4 regions of the Serratia sp. AS12 genome follow, and region 2 is predicted to be linked to each of the others. Evidence: predicted binding sites of a transcription regulator. Region 2 holds the regulator's gene; each other region holds the start of a gene.
The links. Region 2 encodes Fur, which represses iron uptake genes when iron is present. Its sites were predicted from a motif close to ATAATAATGAGAACNACTATCAA; they were not measured.
Positions count from the first base shown of each region.

Region 1: a site for Fur is predicted at 1,371-1,393, ahead of SERAS12_RS14985 (siderophore-interacting protein). Genes of this name have one in related genera too.
Region 3: a site for Fur is predicted at 845-867, ahead of SERAS12_RS18065 (isochorismate synthase). Genes of this name have one in related genera too.
Region 4: a site for Fur is predicted at 1,282-1,304, ahead of fepD (Fe(3+)-siderophore ABC transporter permease). Genes of this name have one in related genera too.

Region 1 is NC_015566.1:3,198,449-3,200,643, reverse strand. It holds gene chaA (sodium-potassium/proton antiporter ChaA) at 1-135, opposite strand, end outside; gene SERAS12_RS14985 (siderophore-interacting protein) at 508-1,326, opposite strand; gene chaB (putative cation transport regulator ChaB) at 1,456-1,683, shown strand; gene SERAS12_RS14975 (gamma-glutamylcyclotransferase) at 1,945-2,195, shown strand, end outside.
Region 2 is NC_015566.1:1,325,102-1,327,296, forward strand. It holds gene SERAS12_RS06125 (glycosyltransferase) at 1-301, shown strand, start outside; gene fur (ferric iron uptake transcriptional regulator) at 508-954, opposite strand; gene fldA (flavodoxin FldA) at 1,277-1,816, opposite strand; gene ybfE (LexA regulated protein) at 2,046-2,195, opposite strand, start outside.
Region 3 is NC_015566.1:3,854,328-3,856,522, forward strand. It holds gene SERAS12_RS18065 (isochorismate synthase) at 1-809, opposite strand, end outside; gene fepB (Fe2+-enterobactin ABC transporter substrate-binding protein) at 1,009-1,968, shown strand; gene entS (enterobactin transporter EntS) at 1,955-2,195, opposite strand, start outside.
Region 4 is NC_015566.1:3,856,750-3,858,944, reverse strand. It holds gene fepG (iron-enterobactin ABC transporter permease) at 1-187, opposite strand, end outside; gene fepD (Fe(3+)-siderophore ABC transporter permease) at 187-1,260, opposite strand; gene entS (enterobactin transporter EntS) at 1,395-2,195, shown strand, end outside.

The DNA.
Region 1 (2,195 bases), 1.9 Mb from region 2:
GTTAATGCCGACGATCAAAGGAAAGTTGCTGGTGCTGCCCCACAGATTCAGGACGACCAGGGCGGCAATCGGGAAAATCAGCGAGTACTCGGTGTGGCGGGATTTGGATCGGCCAGGATCGTGTTGCGACTTCATTTTGATGGTACTCCTTCTCAAACAGCGTGGACCCGTCATCGCTGACTGCCGCAGTACGGCAACTCGCGTATCCAGAATGTTTACCCGCCGCCTTTCACGCTGCTGCATTGTTGACCGCAGCTTGAAATCCATTGGGCATATTTATATTTAATAATAATAGGATACACCCAGTGTCTTGTGTCGGGTAATGATGTGATGTTGTGTTACTCGAAAAAGCAATTGCTTGCTTTGTGTGACAAGGTTAACAAAAAAACCGCATCTGATGCGGTTTTATTTACTTACTTTTACGTAGTGGGATTAACTTTTCGCATCAATGGCGCGTAAATTGCAGTTATACACGCATTGTATGGTTAATAAAGGGAAAAATTCCCATTAGTCGTCAATATTATCCATGATTTCATGCCGTTTATTATGATAACCCTCTTCATTTAACCCCTCACGCCAGTAAGGCACGGCATAAAGCTGATTACGATCACATTGGCGATCGCGGCGCAGGTAGCGGCGCAGCTCGACCACCAGGCGATCTTCACCCGCCAGCCAGAACTGGGTGGCGGCCTGCGGCAAGGATAATGCGCAAAATTGGGTTATCAGCTCCGGCGTTTTTTCGGTGCCGCCGATAATCCAATTCAGCTCGACGCCGGCAGGTTTTTTCATGCTGATAACGTCGGCGGCAGTATCCACGCGGATAAAAGCATGGCCTTCGCTGCTCGCCGGCAGCTGTTCCAGCAACGCGGCCAGCGCGGGTAAAGATGAAGGATCGCCGGCCAGGCAGTAGAAATCGGCTGGCGGCAGCATCGGTTTGGGGCCGCCAGGGTTGCTGATGCCAATTTTGTCGCCCGCTTTGGCCTGGCGCGCAAAGTTTACCGCCGGGCCGCTATGGTCGTGGATGGCGAATTCGATGTCGATCTCGGCCAGTTCCGGGCGCACGGCGCGCACCGAATAGGTGCGAATAATCGGGCGTACCGCGTCCGCTGCCCAAACCGGGCCGCTAGCGGTCAGCGTTGGGAGATCCGGTTGCTGTTGGCCTGCGAGCGGCAGGAAAACCTTGATGTGCGCGGCAGCGGCTTGCGCCGGGTAATAGCGCAGGTCTGGCGCGCTAAAGGTGATGCGACGCAGGTGCGGCGTGATGTCACGGACAAGGGCGACTTCAATCAGGTAAGGCGCGCGTGAGCGGGGGGCATCGGTATTCACGGTGATCTCCTTATGTTCGTTTGGCGCCGAGTATATCATGTCATTTGATAATGAGAATCGTTTGCTAGTTGAGGCGGCAGGCGGTATTGACTAGGCTTATAGATTAATACGTCGTTATGGAGAAAAATGATGCCGTACAACAGCAAGAGCGCCTTGCCTGACAATGTGAAAAATGTGCTGCCGGATCATGCACAAGAGATCTATAAAGAAGCGTTTAATAGCGCCTGGGATCAATACAGTGATTCTGATGACCGCCGCGGCGATGACAGCCGCGAAGAAACGGCGCATAAAGTCGCCTGGGCGGCGGTAAAGCAGATCTATCGCAAAGGCGACGACGGCCATTGGCACAAAAAGTGACCTTAAAACCCAGCTTCGGGTGCCGGTAAAATCACAATATCTGCATAGCTACGCATACAATTAATATTATTGCTTCCGCGTACAAATACTTTTTCACTTTATCTACGTTTTGAAACTTGATTGCGGATCGAGAAAAGAATAAGGTCATTATTATCGTGGAGTGACTATTGAATTAATAAAATTCCGCATCCAAAAAATAAAAATTCCAGAGATCGCAGTGGCGAGGGAGTAGGAGTAGCCTATTCCCAGGAGGTTGTTAAGATGTTAACGCGAGATTTTCTGCAAAAGGCAGATTGCAAAACAGCATTCGGCACAATTGAGGAGTCGCTGTTACTGACATCAGAGCAGCGTGCGGCCTCGCTGAGTTGTACTTTATCCCGTCGTCCAGATAACAGCCCGGTGTGGGTATTTGGCTATGGTTCACTGATGTGGAACCCGGTATTCGAATCCGAAGAAGTGCGGCCGGCTACGTTGCAGGGGTGGCACCGTGCGTTTTGCCTGCGGTTAACCGC
Region 2 (2,195 bases):
GAAGCCGCTTGATGAGGCCTACGACGATTTTGTGCACAGCCAGTGCGGTGCGGACGATTACTTTGTCTGTAGCCTGGCCATCGAGAGCCGATTCCGCGGACAGGGCTATTTTAACCCAATGTTTGCCCTGATTAAGCAGCAGGCGCAGCAGCGCCGGGCGACACATATCGTGCTGTGCGTATGGCAACGCAGCGATGCCTGCCAAATCTACCTGAACCAAGGGTTCCGCGTTCGCGGCGTTTTCGACTATGCCTGGCCGATTTTCTTCGATCGGCTGCTGTTTCTTGAATATGCATTGTGACGAGTTTACCCATCCGCGTGTCGGCGGGTGAGTTGACGGTGACGTGAGCGTAAGTGGGAAGTGAGAGAAGTACCGTGGAGAAGTGCCGCTGCAATTGTTGTCTTTCAGATGTGATTTTCCCCGGGCCTGTCCGGGGATTTTTTTGCTCTCACCTGGAGGCATAAAAAAACCGCCGTTAAGGCGGTTCTCAATGCCGGTTGAGGGCATTATTTTTTGTCGTGCAGGGTGTCGTTTTCGCGGCAATCACCGATTTCACAGTGACCATACAGGTAGAGGCTGTGGTTGGTGAGCTTGATGCCATGCTGCTTGGCGATATCACGCTGACGCACTTCGATAGACTCATCGCTGAATTCGATCACTTTGCCGCAGTCCAGGCAAATCAGGTGATCGTGGTGATGCTGTTGGGTCAATTCGAACACGGACTTGCCGCCTTCGAAGTTGTGACGGGTCACAATCCCGGCATCATCAAACTGGTTCAGTACGCGGTAAACCGTCGCCAGGCCAATTTCTTCGCCCATGTCGATCAGTTTTTTGTACAAATCTTCCGCACTGACGTGATGGCATTCCGGATTTTGCAGTACTTCCAGGATTTTGAGTCGCGGAAGCGTGACTTTTAGGCCGGCCTTCTTCAATGCGGTGTTGTTGTCAGTCATGCGGATTCAGTCCTGTTACTATGCTAATCAAGTTGAGGCATTCTTGCCTGTGGCATCGGTCGGCACAAAGAGTTAATTGCGTGTCATTATAGAACCGGTTGCCCTAAATGGAAACCGCCGGTTGTTAACAAAGATATCATGGCACAATTGCATGTTACACACGCAACGTCTTGATGGATGGGATAAACCGATATCTCAGTCTACCTTGACGATGTGGGAAGTTACAAACATGTAGCTTCTATTGCAGAAATCCGTGCTGCCGATGAACGGCCCTGCTGGCAACACTATGCACTTTGCAGGGCTTTTGTTCAACCTTTGAGGGTTAGCCGACGATATCGGCCAGGCTCAGTTCTTCGCTGATCTGCTTCACCCAGGCCGCGACGCGATCGTTGGTCAATTCCGGTTGACGATCTTCGTCAATCGCCAGGCCGATGAAGAAATTGTCATCCGCCAAACCTTTCGATGCTTCGAAATGGTAACCCTTGGTCGGCCAGTGGCCGACAATCGCGGCGCCGCGTGGCTCAATGATGTCGCGGATGGTGCCCATTGCATCACAGAAATATTCCGCATAGTCTTCCTGGTCGCCACAGCCGAACAGCGCAACCAGCTTGCCGTTGAAATCGATTTCTTCCAACGTCGGGAAGAAGTCATCCCAATCGCACTGGGCTTCGCCGTAGTACCAGGTAGGAATACCCAACAGCAGGATGTCGAAAGCTTCCAGATCCTCTTTGCTGCTTTTGGCGATGTCGCGGATTTCCGACACCTCTTTGCCAAACTGCTGCTGAAGAATTTTCTGGACCATCTTGGCAATGTTTTCGGTATTGCCAGTGTCGCTGCCAAAGAAAATGCCTACATTAGCCATATCGCGTATAACCTTTAAATTCAATTAATTGCATTGCACGATGTTAGCGTTGAACGCGATAACACCGATTAAAATGATGACATGGCAAGAATCTGCCTCTTACCGGTAAGTGCGTATCATGCCAGAGATTTACCCCGGGGTTTTATCGCGTTTATGCGATGCCGGGAGGAATAAAACGGTGTTGATCGGTGTCATCCATAACACCGCGCCGCATGTGCGGCTGCAAAGATCAATGTTCCGGCTGTTCATCCGCCAGTTGTGCCAGCAGCATTTGCTCAATAAGCTCGCTGCGGCTGATATTACGCTGTTCCGCCAGTTTGTTCAGGGCGTCCACCGCATCCGCGTTGATTTTCAGTTCCACACGCCGTAAGCCACGGAC
Region 3 (2,195 bases), 2.5 Mb from region 2:
ATGTTCAAGTGGCGGCAGCGGTCGGCCAATACCTGGCGCATGCCTTCGGTGACGAACTTGTGCTCATAAAGGTCTTTGTCCGACACCAATAGCTGTTGGCTGATTTCACGGTCCCGCTGCGGATCGGCATCGCGGCGGGCAGAGCCGGCCAGCGGATTGGAATGGAACTGCGCGCCGGATTTACGCAACAGCAATTCCGGGCTGGCGCCCACCAGCGCCCCTTGCTCAAGCGGTACGTGGAAGTGGAAACCGTTAGGGTTCTGGGCGATGATGCGCGCCATCAGCGCCTGGCGATCAACAGGTTCGCGGGTTTCAATCTCCAGCAGGCGCGACAGCACCACTTTATCCAACCGGTCGCCACGGGTCGCCTGCACCGCATCGGCAACCATCTGCATGAAGGGCTGCTGGGCAGGCACTTCGGTTTGCCGGGTAATTTCCGGCAAGGTGTCCTGCGGCTGCGTTACGCCGGCCAAAAAGGCATCGCGTTCAAACCACTGAGTTTGCTGGGGAATAAACAACACTGAAGGTTGATGAGTATCAAAAGGAATGGCGCCACAGAGTACCGGGTTCTTCACGCCGGCCAGTTTCGCTTCGGCGAAAGCGTGCCGTACTTCTCGCTGAAACTCCCCATTCACCTGGTCCCCGCCCGCAGCGGGCAGCGTGATTTTGGCGAAGCAGCCTTGCGTACTCAGGCTACGGAAAGGAGAGGTAAAGAAGAAGCCCGAGGTGGGCGAAACGCCTGCAGTATTCAGTTCGCTCTCCTTGCTTTGCGGTTTCTTTTGGCCGGCACCCTTTACAGTCACGCTCATCGGTACTCCATTTCTCTTCGTGAATGATAACAAACATAATAATGATTATCATTTATGTTTGACCGCGTTAAAGTACCCTTGGAAATTTGCCATGTCAATAATTGTAAACAGCTCCTCTCCTCTTCATCGTGGTAGAAAATCAGCAGCATAAATTATATAAATGATAAGTATTACTATTTAAAACCTAAGGACTTTCTTTATGAAGAAGAACCTGATCTTCGGCCTGGCACTGTTCGGGCTAGCGGCAATCAGCGCCGCTCACGCCGCCGATGCCAGCTGGCCGCGTAACATTGAAACCTCACGCGGCGTGATCACCCTCAATCAGCCTCCTGCCCGTATCGTTTCTACCAGCGTTACCGTCACCGGCACCCTGCTGGCCATCGACGCACCGGTCGTCGCCAGCGGGGCAACCACGCCCGGCAGCCGTCTGGCGGACAAACAGGGATTCTTCCGTCAATGGAGTGACATCGCCGCGCAACGCGGCGTTAAACGCCTGTACATCGGCGAACCCAATGCGGAAGCCATCGCCGGTGTTGCGCCCGACCTGATTATCATCTCGGCCACCGGCGCCGATTCCGCCCTGCGCCTGTACGATCAGCTCTCTGCCATCGCCCCGGTGCTGGTGGTCAATTACGACGACAAAAGCTGGCAAGAACTGGCCGCAGAACTGGGCCAGGCCACCGGGCATGAAGCCCAGGCGCATAAGGTCATTAGCGATTTTGATGCGCGTGAAAAAGCGCTGAAACAGCGCATGACGCTGCCTGAACAGCCGGTCTCCGCGTTGGTGTTTGGTTCGGACGGCAAAACCGCCAATCTGTGGACCGCCGACTCCTCTCAGGGGCAGATGCTTAAACAGCTCGGTTTCACCCTGGCGGTACCGCCCGCCAAATTGAACAACAGCCGCAGCATGGGCGTGCGTAAAGACATTATTCAGTTGAGCGGCGAGAACCTGGCGGAAGGCCTGAACGGCCAGACGCTGATGCTGTTCGCCAACGGCGACGCCGACGCGCAACGCCTGCTGGCCAATCCTTTTCTCGCTCACCTGCCGGCGGTGCAACACAAACGGGTTTACGCGCTGGGCAACGATACCTTCCGGCTGGATTATTACAGCGCCGGCAACTTGCTGACGCTGTTGGAAAAACAGTTTATTTCTCGGTAGTCTCGCTGGCGGGCTGGAGCTTTTCGCCCTGCCCGCCGCTGCCCACCTGGCGCAAACCGCGCATGGCGAAAGCCAATACCACACCCAGCACCGCCACCCCAAAACCAAAACGGGTCGACGTCATCGCCGGCAGCATTAACGCCCCCATTGCCCCCAGCAGTAACGCCCCCAGCGCATCGCCCACGACGTTTTGCGCCGTCCACAGGCCATTGATGCGCCCCAGGAAT
Region 4 (2,195 bases), 2.5 Mb from region 2:
GGTTTGCCGGGCCTTTGCCGAGGAGAGCGTCGATCACCTGCGTGGCGTCAAGCGAAAGGGAACCGGAACCTAGAGCGTAAATCGCCAGTACCCCGCAGGCAAGCGCCAGTATCGACGCGGTCAGCGCCGGCCGCGACAGGGCACGCAATTTTTGATCGGTCATCAGACGGGCAGCCAACATCGACATTAGCGCTGCCTCCTGAACATATGGCGTTGGCGCACCAGCATGATCAGCAGCGGTGCGCCAATCAGGGCGGTCACGATGGAAACGCGCAGTTCGCCGGCCACCAGGAAGCGGCCAATCAGATCGGCGCTCAGCAGCAGGATGGGGGTCAATACCAGCGTCCACGGCAGCATCCAATGCAGCTCGGATCCCGCCAGCCGGCGGGCAATGTGCGGCATCATCAGGCCGATGAAAGCAATCGGTCCGACGGCGGCGGTGGCGCCCCCGCACAGCAGGGTGATCGCCAGCAGGCCCAGCAATTGGGTGCGGACGATGCCGGTGCCCAGCGCAGTGGCCAATTCGCTGCCCATGCTCAGGCTGTTAAGCGATTTGCTCATCCACAGTGTGATTAGCGTGCCCAGCAGGATCGGCAGGGTGACGGTACGCACCACCTGCATATTTTGAATATCCAGCGAACCGGCCTGCCAAAACCGCAGTTGATCGAACACCAGCGGATTCAGCAGAGAAATCCCTGAGGTCATTCCCTCCAGCACCGCCGCCAGCGCGACACCGGCCAACGTCAGGCGGACCGGGTTCAGGCTGCTGCCGCCAAGAGCGCCGATCAACGCGACCAGCAGTGCAGCGAACATCGCCCCGGCAAAGGCGAACCACAGGTATTGGCTAACCTCGGCGGCCCCAAAGAAGGTGATGCCCAGTACCACGGCAAATCCCGCTCCGGCGTTCACGCCGAGAATGCCCGGATCGGCCAGTGGGTTGCGGGTGAGGGTTTGCATCAATACGCCGGACAGGCCCAGCGCAATGCCGGCCAATACGCCCACCAGCGTGCGCGGCAATCTGGCTTCGGTAATGATGGTGCAATCCGCTCCACGGCATTGACCGTTCAGCGCCTGGACAACCGTATCGAATGGGATGGATTTAGCGCCGAGCGACAGGCTGAGCAGCATCACGGCCAACAGCGCGCAAACGGCAAGCAGCAAACCCGATAGTTTGCGACGAAATGAGTGGGGAGTGCCGCTAATAAGACGATCCCTGGGGGCTGGAATGGACGGTGTGCCATTGCGTGTAGTCCGTAACATAACAATCCGTTATTTAATTGAATATAAATGATATTTATTATCATTATTGATTGCTTTCATCTATGTTACCATGACTCCCTTCGCTATTGCAGCACAGACGCTGTCCCTTTTCCTAAGTTGTGGTGAGAAAGCTGATGAGTAAGCCCTCTATTTTGCTGGATTTTGGCCTGCTTAAGACCAATGGCGCGTTTCGTGCCGTATTTTGCGCGCGTTTTATTTCCATTCTGGCGCTGGGATTGATGGCTATTGCGATCCCGGTTCAGATCCAGGCGTTGACCGGTTCGACCCTGTTGGTCGGGCTGTCCGTGACGCTGGCGGGCAGCGGTATGTTTGCCGGTTTGCTGATGGGGGGCGTGTTGGCCGATCGCTACGAGCGCCGCCGTTTGATCCTGTTTGCTCGCTCCACCTGCGGCATTGGCTTTATCGGGCTGTGCCTGAACGCCGCCTTGCCGACCCCTTCGTTAACGGCGATTTATTTGCTGGCCGTGTGGGACGGTTTCTTCGGTGCGGTCGGGGTGACGGCGCTGCTGGCCGCCACGCCGGCGTTGGTGGGGCGTGAAAACATCGTCCAGGCCGGCGCCATCAGTATGCTGACGGTGCGTTTTGGCTCGATCCTGTCGCCGGCGATAGGAGGCCTGGTGATCGCTCACTCCGGCGTGATGTGGAACTACGGCCTGGCGGCGTTGGGCACTTTACTGACGTTGATCCCCTTGCTGCGTCTGCCGCAGTTGGCACCGCCGCCACAACCGCGCGAACACCCGCTGCGCGCATTGGTCGGTGGTTTCGGCTTCCTGTTCCGCAACCGGGTAATCGGCATGGTGGCGCTGATCGGCGCGCTGCTGACCATGGCCAGTGCGGTGCGGGTGTTATATCCGGCGATGTCCGGCATGTGGCACGTCAGCGCTGCGCAATTGGGCTTTATGTATTCTGCTGTC